Regions from separate parts of the Odoribacter sp. N15.MGS-14 genome, predicted to be linked through region 1. Evidence: riboswitches for the same ligand, from Rfam matches in the RefSeq annotation. Region 1 holds a riboswitch; each other region holds the start of a gene.
The links. Region 1 has a riboswitch for cobalamin ahead of WS34_RS01080 (anaerobic ribonucleoside triphosphate reductase). Riboswitches for the same ligand answer to the same signal wherever they lie in the genome.
Positions count from the first base shown of each region.

Region 2: another riboswitch for cobalamin. It lies ahead of WS34_RS07625 (DUF5074 domain-containing protein); the one in region 1 lies ahead of WS34_RS01080 (anaerobic ribonucleoside triphosphate reductase).
Region 3: another riboswitch for cobalamin. It lies ahead of WS34_RS08765 (TonB-dependent receptor plug domain-containing protein); the one in region 1 lies ahead of WS34_RS01080 (anaerobic ribonucleoside triphosphate reductase).
Region 4: another riboswitch for cobalamin. It lies ahead of WS34_RS09425 (TonB-dependent receptor); the one in region 1 lies ahead of WS34_RS01080 (anaerobic ribonucleoside triphosphate reductase).

Region 1 is NZ_LARE01000003.1:17,788-25,326, forward strand. Features, by position in the region: gene pafA (alkaline phosphatase PafA) at 1-286, opposite strand, end outside; gene WS34_RS01050 (threonine/serine exporter family protein) at 443-1,222, shown strand; gene WS34_RS01055 (threonine/serine exporter family protein) at 1,239-1,751, shown strand; gene WS34_RS01060 (cation diffusion facilitator family transporter) at 1,776-2,675, shown strand; gene WS34_RS01065 (tetratricopeptide repeat protein) at 2,750-3,703, shown strand; gene WS34_RS01070 (PepSY-like domain-containing protein) at 3,755-4,609, shown strand; gene WS34_RS01075 (C-GCAxxG-C-C family protein) at 4,674-5,153, shown strand; cobalamin riboswitch at 5,395-5,591, shown strand; gene WS34_RS01080 (anaerobic ribonucleoside triphosphate reductase) at 5,690-7,539, shown strand, end outside.
Region 2 is NZ_LARE01000027.1:1,004-8,542, reverse strand. Features, by position in the region: gene WS34_RS07645 (ABC transporter ATP-binding protein) at 1-217, shown strand, start outside; gene WS34_RS07640 (PKD-like domain-containing protein) at 288-1,241, opposite strand; gene WS34_RS07635 (DUF5074 domain-containing protein) at 1,255-2,583, opposite strand; gene WS34_RS07630 (TonB-dependent receptor plug domain-containing protein) at 2,619-4,646, opposite strand; gene WS34_RS07625 (DUF5074 domain-containing protein) at 4,660-5,799, opposite strand; cobalamin riboswitch at 5,838-6,038, opposite strand; gene WS34_RS07620 (hypothetical protein) at 6,258-6,440, shown strand; gene WS34_RS07615 (EFR1 family ferrodoxin) at 6,507-7,328, shown strand; gene WS34_RS07610 (hypothetical protein) at 7,334-7,539, opposite strand, start outside.
Region 3 is NZ_LARE01000034.1:13,982-21,520, reverse strand. Features, by position in the region: gene WS34_RS08785 (acetate--CoA ligase family protein) at 1-1,354, shown strand, start outside; gene WS34_RS08780 (hypothetical protein) at 1,351-2,082, shown strand; partial or broken gene WS34_RS15550 (Rpn family recombination-promoting nuclease/putative transposase) at 2,131-2,769, opposite strand; cobalamin riboswitch at 3,028-3,231, shown strand; gene WS34_RS08765 (TonB-dependent receptor plug domain-containing protein) at 3,551-5,674, shown strand; gene WS34_RS08760 (cobaltochelatase subunit CobN) at 5,720-7,539, shown strand, end outside.
Region 4 is NZ_LARE01000039.1:455-7,993, forward strand. Features, by position in the region: partial or broken gene WS34_RS09405 (hypothetical protein) at 1-135, opposite strand, end outside; gene WS34_RS09410 (RNA polymerase sigma factor) at 216-779, opposite strand; gene WS34_RS09415 (beta-N-acetylhexosaminidase) at 792-2,861, opposite strand; gene WS34_RS09420 (glycoside hydrolase family 20 protein) at 2,879-5,206, opposite strand; cobalamin riboswitch at 5,439-5,631, shown strand; gene WS34_RS09425 (TonB-dependent receptor) at 5,686-7,539, shown strand, end outside.

The DNA.
Region 1 (7,539 bases):
TCACCGAGGGAACAGAACCGGTGTAAATGCAGGTATGCCCGACGGCTGTGAAAGCCGGTAAATAATTCAATTGAGTGTTTTCACATGTAAACCCTTCTTTCAGCAAGCGTTTGAATCCACGGTCTCCATAACGGTCGTAATAACGGTAGAGGTAATCCCAGCGCATTTGGTCGACTACGATGCCTACTACTAATTTGGGACGCGGAAGAGAAGATTCGGCCGGTTCTGCCCCGAGGGACAGCGAAGTGAGAATGAGGATCAAACCATAAAAAAACTTTATTTTCATAACAGTAAATGTGAATTTTATTTGCAGCAAGATTACCCGAAAATTGTTTCAAACAGATTACGATTTTGCTACAATCGGATGTATTGTTCGGATTCCGGGTTGCATAAACAAGGGGGTTTTTCTAATTTTGCCATTCCAAAATTTAATTCTTCCCTTATGACGAACGCTGATACCGATATTCAGGAACTTTCTAATTTTTTACTTGATTTCGCTACGACTTTGATGGGTGTGGGGAGCCATACTTCGCGGGTAGTAAGGAATGTAAATCGCATTGCCGAGTCGTTCGGTTATGGGGTGGATATGACTATTTTTCAGCGTAATATAACCATGACCGTAAAACATGCCGACGATTATTCTATCCGGCGCACTTATGTAAGGCGTATCCCGGCTTTGGCATTGAATTTCAGGACGATATCCGATTTGAGCTCGTTGAGTTGGGAAGCCTATGATCATGATTTGCCTTTGGACGAATTGAAAAAACGTTATGCCGTAATTACGACGCAACCCCGTATGTCGCGTTGGGTAGTGTTGATTTTGGTGGCTTTTGCCAATGCTGCTTTTTGCCGTTTGTTCGGTGGAGACTGGATCGCTATGGGATTAGTGTGGATGGCTACTTTGACCGGTTTTTTTGTCAGGCAGGAATTGACGGTCCGTAAGGTCAATCATATGTTGATATTTATTGTTTGTTCATTTGTGGCTTCTCTGGTTGCGGCGCTCGGTGTGTATTCTGATTGGGGTACCACTCAGGATGTCGCTTTAGGTACGAGTGTACTTTTTTTAATCCCCGGAGTTCCTTTAATCAATTCTATCCTGGATATCCTGGAAGGGCATGTCCTGATCGGTTTTTCCAGGGCGATCAATGCCGCTATCTTGATTATATGTATTGCCTTAGGGTTGTCGATGACTTTGCTGATCCTGGGAAAAGAAGTGTTGTAATTTAGAAATGATAAATATGAATACTGAATTTGGGTTGTCGGTCTTGTTCGACGGTTTTTTAGCTGCAATTGCCGCTATCGGTTTTGCTGTGATTTCGAATCCTCCGAAAAAAGCGGTCTTTATAGCAGCTTTATTGGCAGCGGTTGGGCATGCTTGTCGCTACTACCTTCTCCATCAGACTCCTTTGGATCTTACTTCTTCTACCCTGATCGCTGCTTTTACGATTGGGATGGGAAGCATGTGGTTCGCCAAATTGATTCATTGTCCGGCCGAGGTATTCTCTTTTCCTTCTCTCTTGCCTATGATTCCGGGTATGTATGCTTATAAAACAATTTTAGCTCTGATTCGTTTTATGAAAAATGACGACCCGCTGGTGTTGCAACAGTTGATCGTAGAAATTTTCCGGAATGGCTTGACGGCTTTATTCGTACTGTTTGCTTTGGTCATCGGAGTTTCGCTGCCCTTGTTTATATTTTATAAACAATCTTTTATGATGACCCGCCTTTTGCATCGGAAAAAGTCGGCTTGAAGAAACAAATTTAAATCGAAAAATATGTCACACGACCATCATGACCACCGATCCCTTGGGATTACTTCGCTGAATAAAGCTTTTGTCATAGGTATTGTTTTAAATGCCGGATTTGTCGTTGCCGAATTTATTGCCGGTTTTTGGTATAATTCATTGGGATTGATTTCGGATGCCGGGCATAATCTGGGAGATGTGTTCAGTTTGGTATTGGCCATGCTGGCTTTTCGTCTGGCTAAAGTGAGTCCGACTTTGAGATATACTTACGGTTATAAGAAAAGTACGATTCTGGTTTCTCTGCTGAATGCAGTTATTTTGTTGGTCGCTGTCGGATTTATTTTGGGGGAGAGTATAGATAAATTATTCCATCCTCGTCCGGTAGATGGAGATGCCGTGGCGTGGGTAGCCGGAGTCGGAGTGTTGGTCAATGCGCTGACTGCCTGGTTGTTTGTGAAAGACAAAGAAAAAGATCTGAATGTAAAAGGGGCCTATTTGCATATGGCTGCCGACGCATTGGTTTCTGTCGGGGTAGTTGTCTCGGGAATTGTTATTCAGCATACCGGCTGGTATATGATGGACCCGTTGACCGGCATACTGATCGCTCTTTTTATCGTCTATTCCACCTGGGGATTATTGCGCGATAGTCTTCGTTTGTCGTTGGACGGGGTGCCTCAGGGAATCAGCTATGACCGGATCGGGCAGATTATTTCAACTACTCCCGGGGTGGATAGTTTCCATCACATGCATATCTGGGGGTTGAGTACGACAGAAATTGCTCTGACTGCGCATATCGTCGTTGCAGATATGGTAGAAATGGAACAGATAAAAAGTGAACTAAAATGCCGGTTACAGAAGGCCGGCATCGGACATGCTACTTTAGAATTGGAGCTGCCCGGACAACCTTGTCAAAAGGAACCCTGTCATTAAATCTATTTTTGCTGGCAGGAAATATAAAAATGCTTAATTTTGTCGATGAAATGGTGATTAAACGCTGAATCGATATGGCTAATTTTCTGAAATCTTTATTCTTCGGAGAAACAGATGAATCCGAAGAGACTAAATTGAACCGCAATTTCGATGTATTGAAATACGATGGTATCAAAGCATTGAAGATCGGTAAGAATACTTATGCTATCCGTTGTTTCAATGAAGCATTGAAATTGAAAGAGGATGTGGAAGTACTCGAACATTTGGTCGGGGCCTATAACCGCGAAGATCGGATGGAAGAAGCGATAGAAACGGCAGGACGTTTGGTCGATATCGAGCCTGATAATATTCCTGTCTTGTTAATGAGGGCCAACCTGAATTTTATGGCTGAAAAATATGAAGCGGCCATTGCCGATTGTAACCGGGTAATTGCTTTGGATGCAACCAATGCTTCGGCTTATTATCTGGCTGCGAAGGCTAAAAAAGCTGCTGGCGATGTATTGGGAACGATCGTCTCTTTGTCTCAGGCGATTACGATAAAGGAGGATTTTGCCGAAGCATTGTTGCTGAGGGCAGAGATGATGCTGTCTACTCGGGATTATAAAGATGGATTACAGGATATCGAAAAGGTGATCGGTTTGATGCCCGAAGAAGAAAACGCTTTTTTGATCCGGGGGCGTCTGCATGAAGCTTTGGGTGACGATCAGGCTGCAGAGCAGGATTATGAAGTGGTGACCGGGCTGAATCCTTTTAACGAACAAGCGTATCTGCAACTGGGAACGCTTTATATTGCCCGTGAACAACCGGATAAGGCCATCGAACTATTCGATGAAGCGATAGAATTGAAACCGGAGTTTGCGCGTGCTTACAGTGAGCGGGGACGGGCAAAACTGATGAAAGGAGATAAAAACGGTTCTGTCGAAGATTTGAAAAAAGCACTCGAACTGAATCCCGAAGGAGAAGAAGCACAGAAAATAAACGGAAAGTTTTCTAACTTCGAAGACATGTATTCGAATCGGATTTTATAAGCTCGAACATTTTCTTTCTTTTTTCGTAAGGAATAGAAAAAACGAAAGAATATGAAAACGAGATTAATAGTTGTATTACTTGGATTTTTGGGTTCGGGTATGTTCGTTGCTTGCCGGGACGATGCTTCGGATAAAGATGACGATAGGCCGGGGAAAGCGGTAGAATTGGCTTTTCAGGCTAAATATCCGGGTGCTACCGGTGTAGAATGGGAATCTAAAGGAGTTTTCCGGGAGGCCGACTTTACCTTGAACGGACGTGAATATGAAGCCTGGTTCAATACCTCCGGGATCTGGTTGCAGGCAGAATATGCGGTCACTTATACCTCGGTTCCTGCTGCGATAAAAGATTTTATTGCCAATAGCATTGATTATCCTCCTACTTTATGGACGCCGGATGCGGCTACAGAAGTGCTCGAACGGAAAAATTATCCCGATTGGTATGCGGTGGAATTGGAGAACGGGGCGAATGAGGTGACGATTTGGGCTGATGCCGAAGCTTATCTGCACCGGGCAGTCGTTGAAGATTATAGTGGAAACGATATTCCTCAGACGATTCTTACTTTTGTTACTCAAAATTATAGGCAGGCTTTACTGACTGAAGTCGGGAAATGGTCCGACGGGGCATATCAGGCGAATATGCTGGACGGCAACGAAGCTAAACAAATCTATTTCGATCGCTCGATGAACTGGCAGTATACAGAATGGCCGGTATTGTTTTCCGAAGTCCCTGCGGTAGTGAAAGAAGTCCTGAATAGTACCGCTTATGAAAACTATACCGTACGGAGCGTCGACTATCGGCAATTCCCTCAGGGAGATCGGTATCATTTTGTTTTGACCCCTAAACAACAACCGGGACTCGATATGGCTTTGGATATAGATTTGCAAGGGAATATTATTACGCAATAGAAGAAATAGATTTCCTATTCTCACGGTCTTTCGTTACTTTTGCCGGACATTAAAAAATAGGATGATGGAAGACCGGATACAGCGTGCCGTCGAATTATTCCGGCAAGGCTACAATTGTTCACAGTCGGTATGTGCTGCTTTTGCAGACGAGTATGGTTATACTTTCGAACAGGCATTACGGATGTCGGCTTCGTTCGGTGGAGGGATCGGTCGGATGAGAATGACTTGCGGTGCTGCTTGCGGAATGTTTATATTGGCAGGCCTCGAAACAGGTTGTGTAGAGGGAAAAGATAGGGAAGGGAAAGAAGCGAATTATAGACTGGTACAACAATTGGCAGAGAAATTTGTGAAGCGTAACGGTTCGTTGATCTGCGGTGAATTGTTGGGGGTGACTCCCTCAAGAATCGGGTTCGATCCGGTGCCTGAAGCCCGGACACCCGAATATTATAAAAAACGTCCTTGTCTCAAAACAGTGGAAGAAGCAGCCCGAATTTGGGTGGAATATCTACAAAATGAAAAATCAAAAGTAAAAGACGAAGAATAAAATATCAATGCTGAAAAATATTAACTCGATTAATTTTTGGATTTTTATTTTGGAAAACTTTTAAATGTTTGATTGCTTGATGATTTGAATTTTGTTTTGTAGTTATATGTTGATTATCAGTAGTTTGAATGTGCCGGATTCTAGATTAAAAGATTTGTATTGGAAAACTTTGATAATCTGTTACTTTGAAAAAATGTCAGAAAAGTTTCTGAAAATATTTTTCTCTTCGTAAAAAACTTTCTATTTTTGTCTTGATTTCGGTTCTTATCCTAGCGTAGGGATGAGATGAAAAGGGAATCGGGTGAGAATCCCGGACAGTCCCGCTGCTGTAAGCTCCGTAGAGCGGTTTAAACCCGAGAAGAACCACTGCCGTTATTGGCGGGAAGGTTGTTTAAACCGGAAGTAAGTCAGAAGACCTGCCGTAATTATTGTTTTCTGAGGCTTTCGAGGAAAGGCCGGAAAGAAGGATTCGCTTGTCTTTTTTTTGTCCTCTCCTTGCCTTATGAGTTATCGGTTTATGATTAAAAAGTAAAATAATGATTCAGACTGTATTGAAAAGAGATGGCCGTGTAGTTGGCTTTAATGAGGAGAAAATCGTTGCTGCAGTGAGAAGAGCGATGCTGCATACCGATAAAGGAGAAGATATGCAATTGGCACATGAAATTGCCGATCGTATCGCTTGCCGGGGACAGGAGCAGATGAGTGTCGAAGATATTCAAAACTGTGTGGAAATCGAATTGATGAAGAGCCGCCGTAAAGATGTGGCTCAATTATATATTGCTTACCGGAATCAGCGTAGTGTGGCCCGTAAAGCGAAAACCCGGGATATCTTTTTGGAAATCATAGAGACGAAATCGAATGAGGTGACCCGGGAAAATGCCAATATGAATGCGGATACGCCTGCCGGGATGATGATGAAATTTTCCAGTGAAACGACAAAGCCGTTTGTCGACGATTATTTGTTGGTAGAAGAAGTAAAAAATGCCGTTCGGCAAGGATATCTGCACATACACGATAAAGATTATTATCCGACCAAAAGTCTCACCTGCGTACAGCATCCCTTGGATAAGATCCTGAAAAACGGATTCTATGTCGGTCATGGTGAATCCCGTCCGGCAAAACGGATCGAGACGGCTAGCATCCTCGGTTGCATTTCGCTCGAGACGGCTCAGAATGAAATGCATGGCGGACAGGCGATTCCGGCTTTTGATTTTTATCTGGCACCTTATGTGCGGAATAGTTTTATCGAAGAGGTGAAAGTATTGGAAGAGATTACCGGCGAAGATTACAAACACCTGTACCATTTTCCCATCAAAGATTATGTCCGGATTGAGCTGGACGGTTTGAGCGGGGATGAGCGGGTTTTACAACATGCGATCAACCGGACGGTAAGTCGTGTACATCAGTCTATGGAGGCTTTTATCCATAATATGAATACCATTCATAGCCGGGGAGGCAATCAGGTTGTTTTCAGTTCTGTCAATTACGGTACGGATACTTCTGCCGAAGGCCGTTGTATTATTCGGGAAATGCTGACCTCTACCTATCGGGGAGTGGGAAGCGGAGGTACGGCTATCTTTCCGATTCAGATCTGGAAAAAGAAACGGGGCGTGAATTATTTACCTCAGGATCCCAATTACGACTTATATGTTTTTGCTTGTAAAGTCAGTGCCCGGCGTTTTTTTCCCAACTTCATCAACCTGGACGCTACTTTTAACCGGCATGAATTGTGGAAAGCCGACGATCCGGAGCGTTTTCGCTATGAGACGGCTACCATGGGATGCCGGACCCGGGTTTTTGAAAACCGCTTCGGAGAGAAGACTTCCATCGGTAGGGGAAATCTTTCTTTCTCGACGATAAACATTGTACGTCTGGCTATCGAATGTATGGATATTTCCGAACGGGAAGAAAGAATCCGGACATTTTTCTCGAAATTGGACGAACTCCTTGAGTTGACGGCTTTGCAATTACATCGTCGGTTTGAGTTTCAGAAAACTGCCCGGGCAAAGCAATTCCCTCTCTTAATGAGTTCTCTGTGGGTAGGAGCGGAGAAGTTGAAACCTGAAGATACGATAGAGAGTGTTATAAATCAAGGGACACTGGGGATCGGTTTTATCGGTTTGGCCGAATGTTTGGTCGCGTTGACAGGTAAGCACCATGCAGAAGATCCGGCTGCACAGCAGTTAGGGATCCGAATTATAACCCGTTTCCGGGATAAAGCGAATGAATTTTCGGAGCGCTGGCAGCACAATTATAGTGTATTGGCTACTCCTGCCGAAGGATTGAGCGGGAGATTCACTCAGAAGGATAAAAAGAGTTTCGGAATCATCCCGGGAGTGACCGACCGGGAATATTACACGAACTCGAATCATGTGCCTGTCTATTA
Region 2 (7,539 bases), on a different contig from region 1:
TCAGGAAGTTGTCGTCAGGACGGACGATCCCTGCCTTTGGCATTGGTGTGTCAATGCTCTGAATCGTTTTGGTTATTCCGGTCTGCCCGGAAATGCCGATAGAAAAAATTTACCCGTATTGACGGTTACTTCCCCGCATGAAATGAGTTGGGAAAAAAATGGAATGTCTACTATACTGACTTCTTTCGAGGACTTGACCGGATTATTGAAAAAATGACCGGGAAGGTTTTTGAATAAAAAGAAAACGGTGCGCATCAGTTTTTACCTGTTGGCACCGTTTTAACTTTTTATTTATTTGCTTCTGCAGCTTTGATCAATCGGGGGATGGGGGATACATTGACCATAGACGTGTAATCGATGGGAGAAAGTGTCCATACATCCCAAGAGAGATTTTCAAGTTGGCGATTGTCGACAAATGTCTGAGAATATTCAAAGTCGGCAGCTGTCGGCACCTGATTGCCCGAACCGAGCCAGTAGGTGGTATAGGCATCGTTCGATCCCATCCAATAATCGGCTGCATCTAACGGTTTCAATTCGTCAGAATCGTATTCGGAGAGTTCGTAGAGCCCGTTTGTAAAATCAGCTTGTGTCAGATGTAAAGTAGAACTTTTCAGTTCGATTTTACCGTCGTTATTACCGTCATAACCGAATCCTTTGATATAATTTCCTGATAAGGCGACATAAAGGCGGGGATCGTTCTTGGCAATAGCTTTGAGCATATCGATTCCTGTAAGAGTTTCCGTTTTATTCCAACGATATCCCCAGGCAATGAAAAAAACTTCCTGGTCTGCCGGTTCTTGTGGATGCTCCCCTGTAACCCATTGAATGGCAAAGACCGAGGTGTTTTCTCCGTTACCGGTCCAATTTTTCAGATCGGAGATCGCGAACCGATTACCGTTGACCTTCAGAAATAAGGTGTCGGAATCCTTGCCGTCCTGATTGGTTGCGGTCAGGATAATTTCAAAACTACCGGGGTCCTGAGAGGTGAAACGATAGATTGAGTCTGTGGAAACCGTTTTTTTGTTCAGTTGCCACTGGAAAGTGGTCTGTAACGGATTGTTCAGAATCGCTTTTAACTCGATCGTTTCACCCGGTAAACAGGTGGTTTGCCCACTCGGATTTCCGATAGAAACCTGAGGCGGAGTAGGAAGATACGGATCTTTTTTGTTGTCGTCACTACAGGAGGTCGATAGACCTGTAAGCAGACTCCAGAATAGAAATAAAGAATAGTATTTTTTCATTTACAAAATTCTTTTATTGAAAATTATAAGTAAAGAATGTTCCGGCTGGATAATTGGTATGATTCTTATAATTGGCGCTCAATTTCGGTTCGGTTTCGCTGAAATCGAATACACTGATGTGGTTGATCAGACGGTCGTTACCCCATCCTTTGATTGTATTCAGATAGACTTCGCCTGTAACCGGATTGACGGCTATGGTATTGTAAACACTAGTTGTTGTCACTATGTTTGCCGCATCGACCATCAGATCCGTCTGGTTTTTACTAAAAATGTGACGATAGATTTTGGTACCTGTGCCGTTCATGTACAAAGTATCTCCTTGTGCTGTAATACACGGAGTAGAAGTGTATGAGGCCGACTGAGTGCTAATGGCATCTCCCGGTAAAGTATTGGTTTTGATAATAGTATAATTTTGGGCATCGACCTTAGAGATTTCCCCGGCCGAAGTGGATACCCACAAGTTACCGTCCGACGATTTGACGACTCCTCTGACCGGATCATTGAATTCTATCGATTTGGAGATTTTGTTTTTTCCTTTTTCGATCACAAGGACGTTATTTCCTGCTGCAGCGAATATTTTCCCTTCCGTTACAGCCATGGTATTCTTATTAGCCCTTTCAGCTCCCCCGATGAGAAAGAGTTCGCCGCTGGATGGGTGGAATACCTTAATTCCTTCGTTGTCGCGCAGATAGATATCGTCGTCTCCCAGTACGGCAACATGAGTCGGACTGCTTACTTTATCTTCCAGTTCGGTCTTATAGCCGGCTTCTTTTTTCAGGGTTTCTGCATTGGCAACGATAAGATAACCGTCGTCTCCGCTTTTTTGTGAAATGATATACAGTTTGTTGTTGGCGATAAATAAGTCTTGGGAAAGAAGGCTCAGCATGCTGCCGTTTGCTTTATAATAGGCACTGTCCGTGAGAATACCTTTCGGGCTGATGAATATCAATGTAGAAGGATCGGCCTGGTAACCTTCATTTAAAACAAAAGTACCGTATTTGTATTTACCGTACACTTCGATGGATGTTGTGGCAGAAGTCACTCCATCGGCATTGGTCGCGGTTAATTTAACATCGTAGGTCCCCAATTCGTTCATTTTGAAAGTAAATACTGTATCCTTAGAGACTTCATTTCCTTTGACGGACCAGCTCAGTGTGGTTGGCAGCGGACTTTCTACTTTCGCTTTCAGTACGATAGAGTCTTCCTGAGGCATTGCGAACACTCCGTTTACACTCTCGATAGATACTTCGGGAGGAACCGGATATTTGTCGTCATCGTCACATGATGCGAATATTCCTGCTAACAGGAGGCAAACTAAAAGCGTAAAATTAAATTTTTTCATGGTTTCTATTTATTTAAAGGATTTATATGATTCAATTAAAATTCGAATAAAAGCGAGAACAAGCAATTACGCAAAGGCATGGGATAATATTGGGTCGACTCATAGTAGGTATCGAACAGGTTATCTATCCGCATCTGAGGGGTTAGGCTTGTCCCATTCCGGAAGGAGTAGCGGTAACCGAGCAAGAGGTTATGTACGGAATAGGGATCCGTGGCATATGATTCGTCGGTAGTAATGAAACGCCGGCCGGTGTAGGTCATCTGCCAGACGAAAAAAGCATCTTTATAATCGATATTCCAGCGCAGATTCCACTTGAATCGCGGTACATATGGAATTTGCCGCATATAGGCGTTGTCGTCTACGTGTTGTTTCTTGCGGGTCCGGGATTGTGACCAGCTGTAATTACCCGAAAGAGAAGATACGAGTTCCCCGTAGTGGAAAGTGGTTTTTCCATAAAGTTCCACGCCGTAGGAACGTACGTTTCGTTTGTTTTGCGGAGTCCACACCCATTGGTTTCCGTCTTTGGGGAGCCAAAGGATCCAGTTGTCGATGTTCATTAGATAACCGGAAACTTCGGCATCGAATAAGAGATGTTTGTTTATACTCTTCCGGTAAGAAATAGAAGCATCGTAAGAATACCCCTCTTCCGGCTTTACATCCGGATTACCGCCGGGGCGCCAATATAGGTCGTTCATACTGGGGAAACGATAATTATAAGCAGTACTTCCTTTCAATTTTAATTCTTTTTTCAATAGATTGAATACTATTCCTGCCGACCAGGTGGATACATTCCGATTGTCGTTATGTTCGAACATATATTGTCCGTTGATCATCATCCACCGGATAGGCGTCCACAAAGCGGAAGTTTGCCAGGAGAGTATGTTACGGTGGTGGCTGAAAGGGGATTCCACCTGAGGAATATCAAAATCGATACCGTCGAGCGTATATTTCGATGAGTCGATGTCTATGTAGCTACTCACCCGGATCAGGTCGTGAGAATAGGTTAACGTCGTGTTGAGAATAAGCTTATCGGTCGGGGAGTACGTATAATCGGCCACGACCTGTGCCGTGTTAGAGCGGTTTTTGTTTCCCTTGGGATCGAATAAACCTCCGTCATACCGGATATCGTAAGTTTGGCAGAAATACAGCCAGGCAGCTTTTACATGTAATTCATGGATACCCCGGCTGAAATCCAGTCCGGCATATCCCCGGAAATTATTTTCCTCCTGATCTTCCTGGGAGCGGTTGACTACACCGAGCGGTTGGGGAAGGTTACGGTAATTTTTCTGATACCAGGCGACAGCTGTCAGGCGGGTGTAGGGAGATACTCTGAAATAGCCTTCCTGCATAATTCCGAATTGAGAGTAAGCGGCATCCTGCCTTTTTTCACGGAAAGGAGTATTGGTCAGCACTTTATTCAGATAGGTATAGTCGTTGTCGGAATGCTGATAATATAACCGTGTCTTTGAGGCCGATTTATTACCGCTTATATTCGCCTGTCCACCGACGGTATATGTGTTGTACGATCCATACTCTGCCAGTACCCGTCCATTTACGCCTCGGTTCCAATCGGTGTCTGTGAATAAATTCACACTACCTCCGATAGCTCCGGTACCGTTTTTTACATGGCTGCTGCCATAGTACAGGTTGATGTTATCTGTAAAAAAGACCGGGATCTGTGAAAAATCGAAAGTACCCGATAAAGGAGGTGTGATATTGATCCCGTTCCAGTTTACCCGTGTTTGGGAAGCGCTGGTTCCACGGAAAGAAGCTGTCGATAACGCTCCTGTTCCCAGACTCTTGATGTAAATAGAGGTATGGTCGGTCAGGAGTTCGGCCAGCGAGCGGGTTTTGTTGGCTTGTAAAACGGCTGGAGAAATATGGGTTACCCGGGCTCCTGCGTTTGCCTCGTTGGCGTGTTGTATACGTTGGCGGATGACCTGCACGGTGTCTAATGTGCCGTATAGGGTGATCGAATCCCGGGATTGGGCAGGAGTACGGAATCCCAACCCAAGGAATATGCCGAGGTATAAAATGAAGATCAGACTCTTGTATAGGTTCATATCGCTAGGCTAATTAGGGGAAATACACTTGGCTAGGATAGATACCGACTCGAAAATTCCGGATGGAACCGTCTTTTTTGTAATTCCGGATATAACCGCGTTGTGCACTGTAATCCAGACAGTCACATAGATAGACCTCTCCTTGCGGACTGACTGAAAACCCATACATCATATCGGTTCCGGGAAGATCGAGGTAGTGTTCGAATTCTCCCGTGCCGACATTCATCCGGTAAACACTTTGGACAGAGGTAATCCCTGCTGCCGTGTTACTTTTACAGGTTTTGACGTTGAAATAAATCCAGTTCAGTGTAGGATCGATATCCGTGCGATTATAGGTGATTGTACCGATTACGTCTCCTGCTTGTGGATTTGCCTTTTCACTGATGGGAAGGATATAAGAGACCTCGACTTTTTCTTGGTGGGGGTCGATACAAACCAATTCTATTCCGCAGACTCGATTTCCCTCTCGGATGTTCATCAAGGCCCATACTCTTTGGTATTTATCGACCAGCATCCGGCAGGTTTTGGTATTTTCGTCGTTTTTTACTTCCGGGATGACCCGGACAGCTTTTTTGCTGATATTGTCGGTATCGAAGACATATATTCCGCCGGTAGTCATTCCGAAGATTTTATTATCTACCGTTACCAGATATTCGACCGATCGCGGTATGGAGATATATTCCAGAGGTTCGCCATAAGGTTCCACAGTCCGGATACGCACCAGTTGTCTCTCCAGATCGGATACGATAGCTTCTGTCGGGGAAATGGCTACGATCTGGCGTGGAAATCCCGCTTGGGTATAGAGGATTGTACCGACGGAACCGAACGTTTCGGGATCTATAACCTCGATTTTTTTGGAGTTGTCCAAAGTCACAAAATATTTACCGTTGATCTTGGTGATGGATTGGGCCACATCACCAAGCGGTCGGTGATTCACTTCCCGGAAAATATCCGGAATGACTGATCCGTCTTTGTTTAAAACGGAGATACCGCCCATATTCTGATTGATTCCCCCTTCATTGAGAACAAGGGCTTCGATATTACCTTGGCTCACCGGCCCGTAGGGATAATCCGTTCCTGCGGAATCACAGGCTGTGAATAGCCCTGCTATTACGGCAAATATGAAAAAACAGAGAATTTTTTTGAATAGCATGATTTACTGACGTTTATGTTCTTCTTCCCTTTGAACGTTAAACAATGAATCACGTGGCAGGTCTTCTGACTTGTTTCCTTTTCGGTTTCCTTCCCATTCCGAATGAGGAACAGTGGATAAAGCACGTCCGAAAAGTGTTATGAAACTTACAGCAGTGGATCTGTTCAGGATTTACACCTGATTCCCTTTTCATTGCCGGACGAGACAACGATCCGGCAACTCCACGCAATTTTTACGTGACGGCAAAGATATATAAATCATTTTATAAGGGAAATGATATTTTGTGAATGTTTGTTAGTCCACAGGGACGGAGGCAATACTTTGTGCTGAACGGTTACTTTCGGAAAAACCTTTAGAATTTCTTTAAAATCGGGCTTTTATCCTTGTACAGGCAATGAAGTAAAACCTGTTCTGAACGGAAAACATGTCAAACCGATTATTTCAATGATGAAAACAAGATGGATTATCTCTTTTGCCCGACTTCCTGTTTCTGTGAAAAATCCAAATGCGCCCCTGTCGAAGGGAATATCGTGCCGGAGTTGATCGGTACGAATAATAGCGATAAGCAGATTTGGGAATTAGATGATATATGCAAATTATTCAAAATTAATAAACATGATTTATTGGTTTTACCGGAATAAAATTGCAGCTTTGTTCGGGATTGATCGGGTGGGAAAGATTTTGACAGACAGTTTATCCGATACTTTATGAAAATAGAGAAAGTACATGCGGTCTATTTTAGTCCGACAGGCACAACTAAAACAGTGATTACCCATTTGGTAAAATGTATCACTACGTTATTACCGGAAATCGTGACGGAAGTGAAAGATTTTACGTTGCCGTCGGGGCGGAAGAAAGTGCCTGATATTCGGGAATCGGAGTTGGCTATTGTCGGTCTGCCTGTTTACGCCGGCCGTTTACCGAATCTGTTATTGAACTACTTGACCATCTGGCAGAGTAATGGGGCCTGGGCGGTACCTGTTGTGGTTTATGGGAATCGGTCCTATGGGAATGCGCTCGTCGAACTGTATGATATTTTAAGATATAGAGGGTTTCATCCGATAGCTGCTGCGGCTTTTGTCGGTCAGCATTCTTTCACGACCCGGTTGGCTACCGGGCGTCCCGACCGGGAAGATCTGGAAAAGGCAGAACAGTTTTCGGCAGAGATCGTAAGAAGAATATTGCAACCAGGAGAATTTACCGGAATAAAGATTCCGGGACAAGGGGCTCCTGATTACGGTGGGTATTATAAACCCAAAGGAAGGGATGAAGAGGTGGTGAATTTCCTGAAAGCAAAACCTGTTACGACCGATGCGTGCATCGATTGCAGACGTTGTGCAAAAGTTTGTCCTATGGGGGCTATCCGGCAGGATCATCCTTCTGAGGTTTCCGGTATTTGTATCAAGTGTAATGCTTGTGTAAAACAATGTCCTGTACATGCCAAACAGTTGACGGATGAAGCTTACCTAAGTCATGTCGGTTTTCTTGAAAATAGATATACCTCGAGGGCAAGAATCGAATTATTTTAATCGACCTAAATACTTGGTATATGAAGACCGGTCTTTATACGAAACTGATTTTTCTGTACGATTACGGGAACTTGACGGGTTACCTTCTCATTGAGAACTTGTTGTTCGTCAAGTATCTGAACACTCCGGTGTAGCTGCTGTTTCTTATCTTCGTGAAGATGATGCATGCTGTCTATCCGCTCTGCCGGATAAATCGCTTTGGAACGGCACC
Region 3 (7,539 bases), on a different contig from region 1:
GAAAGGTTGTCGTATCGCTGCAATCAAATCAGGCGGTTCCGCTGCCGGAAGCCGTGCCGCTTCGTCGCATACCGGAGCTTTGGCCAGCTCGGATGTAGCCGTGGAAGCTTTATTCCGGAAAGCCGGTATCGTACGGTGTAACGGGCGGGATGAACTGGCCACGGTGGCAGCTATTTTTAACTATCCCGAATTGAGGGGAAAGAATATGGCTATCGTAACCCATGCCGGAGGACCGGCCGTAATGCTGACAGATGCCTTGTCGGATGGAGGAATGGAAATTCCTCATTTGGAAGGGCCGAAGGCTGAAGCATTGCTGGCACAGTTGTTTAACGGATCTTCTGTAGGTAATCCCATTGACTTTTTAGCGACGGGAACAGCTGAACAATTGGGAATTATCCTGGATGCCTGTAATCGCGATTTCGATAATATCGACGGTATTGCAGTGATCTTCGGTAGTCCCGGGCTTTTCCCCGTTTTCGATGTATATGAAGTATTGCGTGAAAAAATAGCTACTTCCCCGAAACCGATTTATCCCATATTCCCCTCTTCGATGGTGGTGAAAGAGGAAATCGACGAGTTTGTACGGAAAGGTGGCGTTTACTTCCCTTATGAAGTGAATTTTGGTAATGCTTTGTGTAAAATATACCGTACCCCTGCTCCGCAACCTGCCGAGCCCGAATTGCCGGAAGTAGACCGGAAACGGATCCGGGCAGTCGTCGATCAGGCTGAAAACGGCTATCTGTCACCTGAACAGATCCATGAATTGCTGGATGCTGCCGGTATTGCCCGGGCGAAAGAAGGTGTGGCCGATAAAGAGGAAGAAATTGTCGGTCTGGCCCGTCAGATCGGTTTCCCGTTAGTGATGAAAGTAGTAGGACCTGTCCATAAATCCGATGTCGGTGGGGTAACCCTCAACGTAAGGGACGAAGCGACGGTACGCAGCGAATTCCGTCGGATGATGCAGATCAAAGATACGCATGCCGTCATGCTGGCTCAGCAGTTATCCGGGACCGAAGTGTTTATCGGGGCTAAACGGGAAGATAAATTCGGACATATGGTGTTGTGCGGATTAGGAGGTATCTTTATCGAGGTATTGAAAGATGTGAAAGCAGGCTTGGCTCCGATTGCCCAACCGGAAGCTTTGGATATGGTCCGTAGCTTGAAATCGTATAAAATCATTCAGGGAGTACGGGGACAAGAACCGGTGAACGAACAAAAATTCGCCGAAGCCGTGTCGAGGGTGTCCATGTTAGTGAAAGTGGCTCCTGAAATTTTTGAGATGGACCTGAATCCATTACTCGGTAATAAAGAAAATGTGGTGGCGGTGGATGCCCGTATCCGGATTGAAAAATGAAAAAACAAGACTTTATTTTTATACTGGGGGTAGCGGTTTTGCTGCTACCCTTTTTTATCTGCCGGCCTGTTTACGAATGGTATCATGCTTTTAATGCGGCTCATGGCATGATCATGAGTTTCCTGAAATTTGCCGTCTTGTCGACTTTGGGAGAGATGATCGGCTTGCGGATTAGTGCCGGCGTGTATTGCCGGAAAGGATTCGGGGTTTTGCCCCGGATGTTTGTATGGGGGATATTGGGGATGGGCATTAATATGGCGATGGTTATTTTTTCGAATGGTACTCCGGCATTTTTGCAATACCTTGGCATGCAGGAGGCTCCGGCGGTTTTTCATGCACCGGGATTGTGTTGGGCTAAAGTAGGGGTGGCTTTTGCCGTGTCGGTGAGTATGAATACCATTTTCGCTCCGGTATTTATGACGCTGCATAAAATTACGGATACCCATATTCTGATGCACGGCGGTACACTCCGTGGTTTCTTCACACCACTGGATATGGGAGGGATCATGAGCAGTTTGAACTGGAAGGTGTTGTGGGGATTTGTCTTTAAGAAAACCATCCCTTTCTTCTGGTTCCCGGCTCATACCATCACTTTTCTGTTGCCCGGCAATATGCGGGTATTGTGTGCTGCCTTGTTGGGAGTGGTATTGGGAATCCTTTTAGCGGTCGCAGCCCGCAAAGGGGACACTTCCGCACCGGATAAGGGAAGGGTTGAAAGAAAGATATAAATAAAATGCGGTTTTCTGAATTGATTTATTCAGTCGGAAAACTATAATTTAAAGTTCTTTAATTTCTTTGACGGGAAGGCCGGTCAGCTCACTGATATCTTCTGCGGCAAAACCTTTTGCTTTCATATTACGGGCGATTTCCAGCTGTTTCTTTTTTTCGCCTTCTTTCCGGCCTTTCTCCATTCCCTCCTCTATTCCCTTTTCTTTGGCGAAAGCGATTGTCACTAACTGGTCGCGATAGACCTTGATACTTTCGTCGTACTTTTCGCGTTCTTCTTTTGTCAGTGATGCGAGTCGATGATTTTTTCCAGTTTTTCGAACACCGCTTTGCGGGCCTTAAACGGTAATCGGTTTAGTGTTTCCATATTCTTTAATACATAAATCCAGCGTTCAAAATCAGTTATACATTCTTCTTCTTCCTTCGTAAAAGCCGGAAGTTCGATGAAAATAAAGCGTAGCTTATCCGAAAATACCTCGTGTGTATCACGGTCGGAGAGTACGATGTCCGTGCGCAGTTTGCCCGGAGAATCACCCAGACGGAAATTCATGAAGAACACACCGATCCTGAATATGCCGTTCACCTACCAACAGATCGTTCAGAAAGTCGATCAGCAGGTCCTTTGTCATTTCCTGTCCGAAAATGATTTTGAATCCGACATCTGTAAAAGGATTGATAAACTTCGCCATGATAGTTCTGTTTTCATACAAAAAAAGCGAATTTCCTCCGTATGACCAAGCATATCCGTTATTTCCTGCATCCTGTTTCTGCCATACGATATATCCCCTGAAAGAATCGTTAACGGAACAAAATCTCGTATAGACCATGCTACAGTCAATGGTTCCCCGGTGGGTGGAAATACAGATCTCCTGTAAGAATATGGTCGTAGTCTGTCTGAAAAATTGGAAAATATCGTAAAAGTACCTTCTTAAAAGAAAAAAATCAATATCTTTGCATCCGATTTTGGTGTCACGATTCTGCTGCTACGGAAAAGTGATGAAAAGGGAATCAGGTGAAAATCCTGGACAGACCCGCTGCTGTAAGCTCTGTTAAGATCTTCAACAATACTTTAGCCACTGTTCTGGAAAGAATGGGAAGGGCGTTTGAAGATTGGAGTAAGTCAGAAGACCTGCCGAAATGATGTATGATTGATAAACCTTCGGGGATTAAGGTTGCTCGATTCGGACTTGATTTTTTTTACAAAGGGTGTGCTTTACGGCAGGGATTATGCCGGAAAACAATTTCCAGTCAGGATTCTGCAATATGATTTCTTTTCAGGTGAATTTAGAATTATGCAAAATGTTACCGGTAAACGGGGAAGCGCCGGTGGCACATGAATGGGGTGAATTTATGCAAGTTTTTTGAGGGGAAACTTTCAATTTGTTGGGAGTGGCTTTGCTGCTGTTACGACGAATAAACTTGTATGTAATTAACAAACAATAATTTATGTCGGTGTAAAACAAATTCAAGATGAAAAGGAAATTTATTTTAACTTCTCTTGCCCTTACGTTCTGTATGGGCATGTATGCAGAGCAACCTGTAACTATAAAAACCGATTCCATGCGTCGGATAGATTTGGAGGAGGTGATGATCCATGCGACTAAAACCGGAGCTTTATTAAAAGATCTTCCGAACAGGGTAGAGGTGGTGACCAAGCGGCAGATCGAAGCTTCGGGGATCAATAATCTGACGGACCTGTTGAAAAATTTTGTTAATGTGGATGTGATTGAGTATCCGGGATATAATTCTTATTTCAGTATCCGGGGATTCAAACCGACAGAAGGAAAATACACGACAGTCCTGATCGATGGAGTACCGGCCGGTACTACCAATATGGCGACACTTTCTTTAGGCGATGTAGAGCAGGTGGAAGTTCTGAAAGGCCCTTTCTCCGCCATGTATGGTTCGGATGCGATGGGTGGAGTGGTGAACATCGTCACCAAACGGAATAAGGATAAACTCACCGGAGGAATCAAAGTTGCAGCCGGAAGTTATCAAACTTCCAAAGGGGCTTTTCATGTCGGTGGACGGATCTACCGGGGGCTTTCTTTCGATGCCTCTTTCGATTATACTGCTCAGGCACGAAACTATAAGATCGGAGACCATAATCTCTTGCATATGTCGGCAACGGATAAAGCTATCCTCGGTAAAGATACTTATGGTATTAAAATGAATGGCTCACGGCATAGCGGTATCGCCGGTAAAGGCCGTATCGGTTATGATTTCGGGAAAAACTGGTCTTTGAATTTTACCGAGATTTTTTTTGTGGGTAAGGACCTGCCGACGGGAGGAAATGTCTGGGGGGCTAACGGATTGAAAAAGAAAGATGTCACCCGGTATACCGAAAAATTGGAACTCAACGGAAAAGTGAATAATCATAATTTGTTTTTCGCTCCTCATTACTCTACAGCTAAGACCGATACTTATACGGCAGACACCGATACGGCTTATGTGTATTCGGGTAACGAACTGAATACTTATGGATTTACAGCACACGATAATCTGATTTTAGGCAAACAAAGAATTGCTTTCGGATTCGATAACAATAATGAAGTCAGTGAGATAACCAGTTTTAAAGCGCGTGGTGAGATTAAAGCACCTTATCAACCCCGTTTCCGGAATACGGCTTGGGGGATATTCCTGCAGAGTAACTTGAAATTATTTAAAGAAAAATTGGACTTGTCGGTCGGATTGCGCTATGATTATATCGATTTTAAACTTCGGAAAACACCTGGTTTGGAGAATGAAGAGAAATCGGAAAGTTACAACACTTTCAATCCCAATATCGGCGCAAAATACAATATATACGGCGGTATGGCCGTCCATGCCAGTTTCGGTACAGCTTTCAGCATGACCGATGCTTATCAGAAAGCCGGAGAATTTTTGTACAGCGGTACGCTTACCGTAGGAAATCCTGATCTGGATCCTGAAAAATCCCGTACGTTGGATGCCGGTTTGACATTCAGCCGGCCGGAACTGGGGGTAAATTTTGATTTTACTTATTTTTATACGTGGAATGATGATCTGATTGTGGAAGAGGCATGGACCGATGAAGAAAGCGGACAAAAGTACAAAACGTTCAAGAATGCCGATAAAGCAAAAAAAAGTGGAATGGAAATTATGGCTTCTTATGACTTCGGCCGTCTGTTCGATGGTGACTTTGCTTTGAAGCTTTATGGAAATCTGACCTGGATGTTTACCTATCAGGATCAGACTAAAGGAGTATGGAACAAAACATTATCCGTTCGGAAACAGAATGCCAATTTCGGACTCGATTTCTTGCATCAGAAAGGGTTCAGTGCGCGGCTGAACGGACGTTTTGCCGGACATCGCATCGAGAAAAACTTTATCGGTGATAAATATCGTCCGACATTGAACGATTTGTTAAGTGAAAGCCAACCCGGGTATTTAACTGATAAACTGATTAAGCATCCGCAATTTATGGTGTTCGATTTTTCGGCCTCTTGTCCGCTTATAAAGAATGTGTCGGTCGGTTTGAATATTAACAACTTATTCGATGAAAATTATACCGAAAAGGATGGTTATAATATGCCTGGGCGGAATTTTCAGGTAAGAGCTGCTATGACTTTTTGATCTGAAGACATGTATTTGTTGCTGATGGCGGATATATAATGGGGTATGAAAGGGATTAAGTATTATTTTGTTATTTTGTCACTTTGTTTTGGGCTATCTTTGACAGCCCAAAACAAAGTCAGTTTTCTTATCGATGACGGTTTTTGGGTCGGCGTAAACCGGAGCATGCATTTACTGGCGAAAATGCATCCGGAGGTAGCGGAGAAATGTCAGTTCAAGGAATTTATCTATTCCAACTATCACGAAAGTGATATGGATTTTTTTGAAAATTCCGATCTGATATTCGTCGCTTTGCATAATAATGGGTTGGTTTTTAAAGCGAAACCTCAGCTGTTGTCCGCTTTGAAACGCGGAGCGAAGGTTTATGCGCTTAATTTATCCCATGAATACGATGCCGAATTGCAGGAATGGGGGATCTGTTTCGATCCCTGGACATTGGCCGCTTTTAAAAGCGGAGGAGAAAACAATATCATGAATATCGTTCTGAAAAAACTGAATAAAGATTTACATTTCGATTGTGAATATCAGGATATTGAAGAAACTCCCCTTTCCGGAATATATAACTATAGAAATAAAAAATTACATACCTATATCGGTTCTTATTTAGCCGAGAGAACCGATATCGACACCCAGGCTCCCTGGATCGGATTGATTATTGGGAGAAGCGATCTGACCAAATCGCAGTATTTGTATATCGATGTATTTATCCGGAATATCGAAGAGAAAGGTTTTAATGTATTACCCGTGTTCACCTCTCAAAAACCGGGACATCACGAAGAACAGGTGATCGAACGGTTTTTTATTTCCTGTGATAGTCTTCCCCGCGTGAGTGCCGTCTTGAATCTGGGATGTTGGTATAATACAAGGCCTGAGCAGGAAAGGGTGGTACTGGAAAAATTAGGAGTGCCGGTGATCAATGGGATTATACTGAGTACGAATCAAAAAGATTGGGAAAAATCTTTAGTCGGAATAGATATTTACAATCGGTCGAATTTGGTGGCTATACCCGAATTAGCCGGTTATATCGAACCTTCTGTTGCTGTCGTATTCGACGATTTCGATCATAATATCCGGATTAAGAATATGATCGGTTATCAGATGGAAACGCTGCTCGGGCGTATAAAGAATATCCATAACCTGCAGACAAAGCCTAATCATGAAAAGAAAGTGGCCCTGATTTACTACAGCTATCCTCCCGGAAAAGAAAACATAGGGGCCAGCTACCTGAATGTACTTCCCCGAAGTATTTTATCTATCCTACAGAGAATGCGGCAGGAGGGGTATGATACCGGCGGGCAGCCGATCGACAGTGCTGCTATTTTTAACCGGGTGATGGACTATGGAAGGAATATCGGTTCCTGGGCTCCTGCAGAGGTGGATAAATTGGTGCGTAAGGGAGATCCTGTATTGGTACCGATGGAAGTGTACAAAGAATGGTACGATAAGTTATCGTTGAAGATTAGGACGGAAATGGAGAACAAATGGGGAAAACCCGAAGAGTCTGAACTGATGGTTTGGAAAGATTCTTCCGGGAAATCTTATTTTGTGATCCCGGTGATGAAATACGGAAATATCATACTGACACCTCAACCTCCCCGGGGATGGGAAGACAATGCGAAGAGTTTATATCACGATCCTCTGGTTCCTCCCCCTCATCAGTATCTGGCTTATTATCTTTTTTTGAAGTATGGCTTTCACGCAGATGCACTGGTGCATATCGGTACTCACGGCACGCATGAGTGGTTGCCCGGAAAAGAAGCCGGACTCGGTCCCGATGATTATCCCGAAGCGCTGATCATGGATGTACCTAATATTTATCCGTATATTGTGGATAATGTGGGTGAAGGCCTGCAGGCGAAAAGAAG
Region 4 (7,539 bases), on a different contig from region 1:
GTTGTAAAAAGCCCGATGCTCCGGGAGAGTGTCCAACCAGGCATTCAGTTGCTCCTGTTCTTCTTGTGTCAAATCTTCAGTAAGACTCTTCTTGATTAGCGTCCATTCCAAAGATTCGTCTTTCCCCTTTTTCATTATTTTTAGATATAATTTCTATTAAGACACTTCAAAAAGGAAAAAAGTTAAGACAAAATATTACTTTTTGGGGAAAAGATTTAAAATAAAGCAAATAACAATAGACGGTCTTTCAGGTAAGGCAGTTTTTCCCGGATCATCCGGATTGCTCCATTCATTTGAACCTTGGCACTATTTTCCGAGATTCCTAATTTCTCGGCAATCTCCTTAAATTTGTAATCCTCCGTGACACGTAAACGAAAAACCTCTTTCATCCCCGGGGGCATCTTATCGACAATGACCTGCAACTCATCCAACACGGAGCCTTCATCGATCGCGTCTACGGTATCCGAATACAAATGGGCTTCCAGTACATTCTGTATATACGAGTCTTTGATTTTCAAATTCCGGAGGAAATTCAAACAACGATTCCTTACCATCACAAACAAATAGGCTTTTACCGAAGTCGTTATATTCAGTACCTCGCTTTTTTCGAGAAGATCCATGAACAAATCCTGTACGATATCATGAGCAGCCTTGGGATCGCGTAAATAATTGGCAGCGAAACGATACAAACGGTTATAATATTGCTCGAACAAGAAAACATAAGCTTTCTCTTCCCGGTTCTTTAACCGTTTCACGAGCAAAATATCGTTTTCATCCATACATTATCATTTTTACTTCACGATGATTTCGTCCGTGAACAACCAACCGCGTAAATCCTTGTCCGAACGGGTCTGGTAACGCACGTAACGGGTCGAGGCACATCCTGTCCAACCGAAGTTTCCAAAGCAGACCGGTTTTTCTTTCGATACCTTGTATTCCTCTCGCTTCGCTTCCACGAAATTCTTCCCGTCTGTCGAGAAAGAAACGATCACCTCGCACGGCAAAAACACCTCAGGATTCACCACTTGAATAAAAGTTGCCTCCACGGAAGTTATGCAAATGGCCTTCCCCAGGTCGATAGTTACATCGAGGCGGTCCCGCGATATAAATCCCTGCCACGCGCCATCGGAATACGTCCATCCCCCGCGAATACCATCTGTCAGGGTCTTATCCCCCTGTGCTTTGTAATGTTCGTTATAAGGAGCATTGTACACCACCGGCTTCCCCAATGCCAAATGAACGACCTTTTCCTTTGCTTCGGGACGTTCCCCTAACTCTTGCTCCAGGGGAAAAGGATGGTACCCCCGGTCACGCAACCATCCGATCTCCCGGCATACCCGCCTGCGAAAATCAGGATATGACTTGTTGGCAGGTGCACTCCACGCCACTTCAGCGATAGCCAACAAACGGGGATAAGCCATATATTCGTAATGTTCATCGGTAGGGATATACTCCGCCCACAAATTGCCCTGCACGCCATAAATCAATTTCGCCTCTTCCTCTGTGAACGCGGGAGATGCCGGGTCATACGAATACACGTTAGCCAGTGGCAAATACCCCCCGCTTGCTTCCGGCTGAAACTGCGGTGCATCCTGGTAACTATCCAGATAACAAAATTTTCCGGGAGTCATCACGACACGATGCCCGGCTTTCACGGCCCTTACTCCGCCTTCCTCGCCCCGCCACACCATCACCGTGGCATTCGGAGCCAACCCGCCTTCCATGATCTCGTCCCATCCCAACAACTTACGCCCGTGGCCGTTCAAAAACTTCTCCACACGGCAAATCAGATAACTCTGTAATTCATCCTCGTTCTTCAACTCCTCGTCCGCCATCCGCCGCCGGCATTTCGGACAACTCTTCCATGCCTGTTTGCCAGCCTCATCGCCCCCGATGTGAATATATTCCGACGGGAAAAGCGCCATCACCTCGGTAAGTACATTTTCCAGAAAAGTAAACGTTTCCTCGTTACCCACGCAAAAATCAGACCCCTTATAAGGTTCACCCGCACACGATAAACCGGGATAAGCCGCCAATACCTCTTCCGAATGGGCAGGCATCTCTATCTCAGGAATTATCGTGATATGGCGTTCCGCCGCGTAACGCACCAACTCCCGGATATCCTCCTGCGTGTAATACCCGCCTTGAGCGGCAGGATCCTCCCGCTCGCAATACTTGCGTCCATCGGCAGTATTCCACCATTTCTTCCATTCCGCTTCCGGGCGCCACGCTGCAAAACTTGTGAGCCTCGGGTATTTTTTGATCTCGATACGCCAACCGGCGGCATCCGTCAAATGCAAATGCAAGCGGTTCAACTTATAACGGGCCATAGCGTCTATCTGCTTCTTGACAAACTCCTTCGGGCGGAAATGACGCGAAACGTCTATCATGAATCCGCGGTACCCGAACCGCGGGGAGTCTTTAACCGTCACCGCCGGAACTGTCCAGCCTCCCCGTTTATCCGGCTTCATCAATTGCAGCAATGACTGCAAACCGTAAAACAAACCGGTTGCGGTAGAGGCCGATACCGTCACTATTTCCGGTTTAACTTCCAAAACATACCCTTCGGGATGAATGTCCGCATCGGATATTTTTTGAAAAAATACGACATCCTTGCCCGTATGATCTTTTCCGTGCCATTCTTGTCTCCCCGTAGATAACTCCGCTGCCGCGTAATTGACTAAACTTTCCTTCTCCGCTCCACTCAGATTGGTGTGCCATGCCGTAACTTCCGATATACGGAACTCTCCTGTTCCCGGGAGTACTTCCCTCGGGACAGGAATCACCCTTTCCTCCTGTGCCGACAATGTTCCCCAGACACCCAGGAACACGCTGAAAAACAGATTCCGTACAAACGACATATCTTCCGAATCTTTCTTTAATTCACTACTATTTCATCCACAAACAAAAACGCCGGGTAACCTTTCCCGGGATGCCAATCGGGCATTACATTCTCGGGAGAAGCCATAATCCGCATGTAACGGGCTTTCACCGGGGCAAATGTCTGCTTATGCACGTACAATCCGTTACGGTCGGATTCCTGCATCTCCGGGTATTCCCCGAAAAACACGCGCTCAAAATTTTTCCCGTCCTCCGAAACCTCTATGGCCACGGAACGCACGTCGAATATCCAATCCCCTTTTTCTACGCAATTGTGAAATGTCACGGAAGAGATTTCCTCAACCCGGCATAAATCGATCGTCACATCCATATCATTACCCCGGAAAGCGATCCAACGCCCCGTTTTATAATTGCCATTCCCCTGCAAACCATCGACAAGAGTCGTGATTCCGTTGAACTTGTACTGCTCGTTTATGGGCTGGTTAGCGACTATCGGCTTGCAAGTCGATTTGCCGAAAGTGATCTTTTCCGTCACTACGCGGCTGTTTCCTGAGGGACGCACCGCCATCGCCCGAAACGTTCCGCTTTGACTGACAGACAACACCCCCGCCGTCACCGGCGACTGAACCGTGGGTTCTGTCCCGTCCAGCGTATAATGAATCGGTGCGTCGTCAATCGTGCCCGTGAAAATATCCACCGTCCCGTTTTTCGTGTTAACGCGATAATCTGCCGTCACATCGAATATATGCTTCGCGTAATTATATCCCAGGGCATTGTACAAACGAGTCAGCCGCAACAATCGTTCTAGAAAATCAGCGTAATCTTTCTTCTCCGGTTGGCTCCACTGAATTTCGCAAAGAGCCGCCCAGCGCGGTAAAGCCATGTATTGTAATTGCGGGAAAGTGGTGATATATTCCGTCCAATGGTTCGCCTGCACGCCTTTGATAAACTTCTGCTCGTCAGAAGTGAGCATTGAAGGTATGGGTTCGTAACCATACACGTGTGCTAGCGGGGAGTAACCTCCATTCGCTTCCGGTTCTTCCTCGGTATCCTTGCTCTGGTAATGATTGAAATACAAGTAAGTGTCCGGAGTCATGATCACATCATGATATTGGCGTGCGGCTTCGATACCTCCACCTTCCCCGCGCCAGGACATCACCGTGGCATTCGGGGCCAAACCGCCCTCCAGTGTTTCGTCCCAGCCGATCATCCGGCGCCCGTGTTCATTTAAAAATTTCTCCGCGTGGCAAATAATAAAACTCTGCAAATATTCCTCCTTCGTGTGCCTGTCGTCACCTTTGATACCCAATGCTTTGATACGGGCTTGACATTTTGGGCATTTTTCCCATCTCACCTTGGGGCACTCGTCTCCTCCTACGTGAATGTACTCGGAAGGAAAAATCTCCATAATTTCTGTCAATACGTCATCGATAAAAGTCAACACGCTGTCGTTCCCTGCACAAAGCACTTCTTCGGACACTCCCCACATTCTCCACACTTCGTACGGACCTCCGGTACACCCCAAATACGGATACGCGGCTAATGCCGCCTGCATATGTCCCGGCAAATCGACCTCGGGGATCACGGTAATATAGCGTTTGGCGGCATAGTCCACTATTTCCCGTGCTTGCTCCTGCGTGTAAAAACCGCCATACGGCTTACCGTCATATTTACCGCTATTATGCCCGATCACCGTTTCCGTGCGACGGGAACTTACTGTTGTCAACTCAGGATATTTCTTTATCTCGATGCGCCATCCCTGGTCGTCGGTAATATGCCAATGTAATCGGTTCATGTTATGCAAAACCATCATATCGATAAACTTCTTCACCTCGTCTACCGTGAAAAAATGGCGGCACACATCGAGATGTACCCCCCGGTAACCGAAACGCGGCTCGTCTTCTATCCCGACAGCGGTTAATACGGGAACACTGTTCGCCTTTACAGGGATAGCCTTGCGCAACGTTTGTATGCCATAGAATACGCCTGCCTCACTTGCCCCGGCAATCACTACTCCGCTGGCAGACACATTCACACGGTACCCTTCCGGATTTTTAATACTCGAATCTAATTGTAACGTTACATTTTTCTTCCCGCGCGAACCGGTTTCCACCCGGTAATCCCGTCCGGTAGCCGCTTTCAGGTAATCCGCCAGAAACAAAGCGTTGTGGCGCATTGCCTCGTTCTCTCCCGGGTAAACAATACACACGCCATCATCCAACACGAATTCCCCGCCTGAAAAATTCTCCCGGATTTCCAGCGGGGCAGGAATAATTTCGTAACACGATTCACTCTTTTTCTCTGAACACGCTAAAAACCAGCCGGCTAAAGCAATCACGCTGACTGTTCTAAATAAATTTTTCATAATAACCATTTCATAACTACAAAAATAACACATGCAAATAAAATAGCAAACACGTGCCCAAAGTAATAGGAGAATAATATAAAACACCATCTCTTTTTTTACCGGTGTTTCGCTTTTAACAAGACCGGATTCGGTTCGGCTGTCGTTCCTGAGTCGTAGGCTTCCTGGGCGTTTCCCGGTAGTTCATTGAATAATTTCCCGGTTTGTTGCAGGAGATTTTTTTAATTTTTTCTACCTTTGTTGCAATTTTGGTGATGTAATAGATTTCATCCGTTACATAAAAGGGAATCCGGTGAGAATCCGGAATAGTGCCCGCTACTGTGAATCCCGTAATTGATAAGTTTCTTATGCCACTGTCCAATGGAGGATGGGAAGGTCGCTTTTCAGGGATAAGTCAGGAAACCTGCCAGAATTATACAGAAAATAAGCATTTCCGGGGTCAGAAATGTGATTGTTAAATATCTAATTTTCTATCATTAATGAAAAAGTGGTGTGCGCTGACAATCGTTTTGTTGTTTGTCGTTGGTCAGGTATGGTCGCAAACGACTATCAGCGGTAAAGTGGTGAGTGTTGAATCCGGGAATCCGGTAGATGGTGCCAATATCCGGGTAGACCATAGTCTTGCGGGTTGTTCGACCAATGCTAAAGGAGAGTTTATCCTTCGGAATCTGCCCGAAGGAATCCATGAGTTGCGGGTGACTCATGTCAGTTATGCTCCAAAATCGGTTACGGTAAAGAGCGGGGAAAGCCAGGTCGTTGTGCAATTGGAAAACAGCTACATCAATATCGGTCAGGTTGTAGTCACCGGAACGGGAACACACCGGCGGATGAAAGACAGCCCGGTGCCGGTATCGGTTATTACGGCTCAGGATATCCGGGAAGCCAACCTCTCGACCATGGAAGAAGTATTGACTAAGATGAATGCTTCGTTTGCTTTTGTGACGAGCGGTATGGGGACAACCATGAGTTTGAACGGCCTGAATGACGATTATATACTGGTGTTGGAAAATGGGCGCCGGCTGGCCGGGGATGACCGGATTTCCCGTATCAATGTCGCTAACATCAAGCGGGTCGAGATTTTGAACGGTGCTGCTTCGGCGCTTTATGGAAGCGATGCGATAGGAGGGGTGATCAATATTATTACCGACGATGCGAAGAATGTGATGCAGGTTTCCAGTGATACCCGTTATGGGAGTAAGGGGCGTTTCTCGGAGGCTGTGAATGCAGATTTTAATCAGGGTAAATTCGGTTCGTATACCTCTTATCAACGCTTGCAGGCCGACGGATGGCAATTGAATGCTTTGGAGGCTGCTTATGCGACGGATAAAGAGACAAAACGGAAATATCGTAATCCGGAAAAAGACAAGGCAACGGATAAGGAAGCTTCGACAGCCTTTTATTCCAATACAGTGAATCAACGTTTTACCTATGCGGTGAACGATCGTCTCACCCTGGGGATAAGGGGTACGTATTATAATTGGGAGAACGACCGGCCGGCATCGGTGTATAAATACAATATGGAGCATGAAACGTATACTTATGGCGCAGGAGCTAAATATATGATCAATAAATCTGCTTATATCGATGCCGATTTTTATTCCGATAATTTTACTTCGCGTTACGACTCGGTCAGTAAGCCCGGAGAAGCTTCCCGGGGGAAAGATACCCGGAAAAAAGTACATTATTACAATGGTTCGTTAAAAGGTATTTTTAAACTCGGACAGGCACAAAAATTTTCTGTGGGTATGGAGTATGTGAAAGAGACTTTGATGAGTGCTACCGATGATCTGGATGGGGAAAATATGTATACGATGGCTCTTTTCCTGCAGGATGAGATCCGGTTATGGAAGAATTTTCAGGCTGTGGTCGGGTTGCGGTATATCTATAACGAATTTTTTAAAAATTATGCTACTCCCAATGTTGCCTTGAGTTATAAGTGGGGCGACCTGAATTTCCGGGCATCTTATGCCTCCGGTTTCCGGACTCCTACCTTATCCCAGTTGTATGCCACGGATGTGGCGAAAACGACGGATATGGTGACGATTCCTAATTTTAACCTGAAACCCGAGAAAAGTGATTATTTTATGCTGAATGCAGAATACGTACACAATAGAATTTCGTTTTCTGTATCCGGATATATCAATAAAATCCGGGATATGATCAACTACCGGGGAATCGATCCGGCTATAGCCGAACAGTTGGGGTATGGTAAACACGATGAGGCCCAACAGCGGGATAATATAAGCCGGGCTGAGGTAAAAGGGGTAAAAGCAGTATTGAATGTATATGCCGGAGCCGGTTTTTCGGTGGGGGGAAGTTATCATTTTATGGAT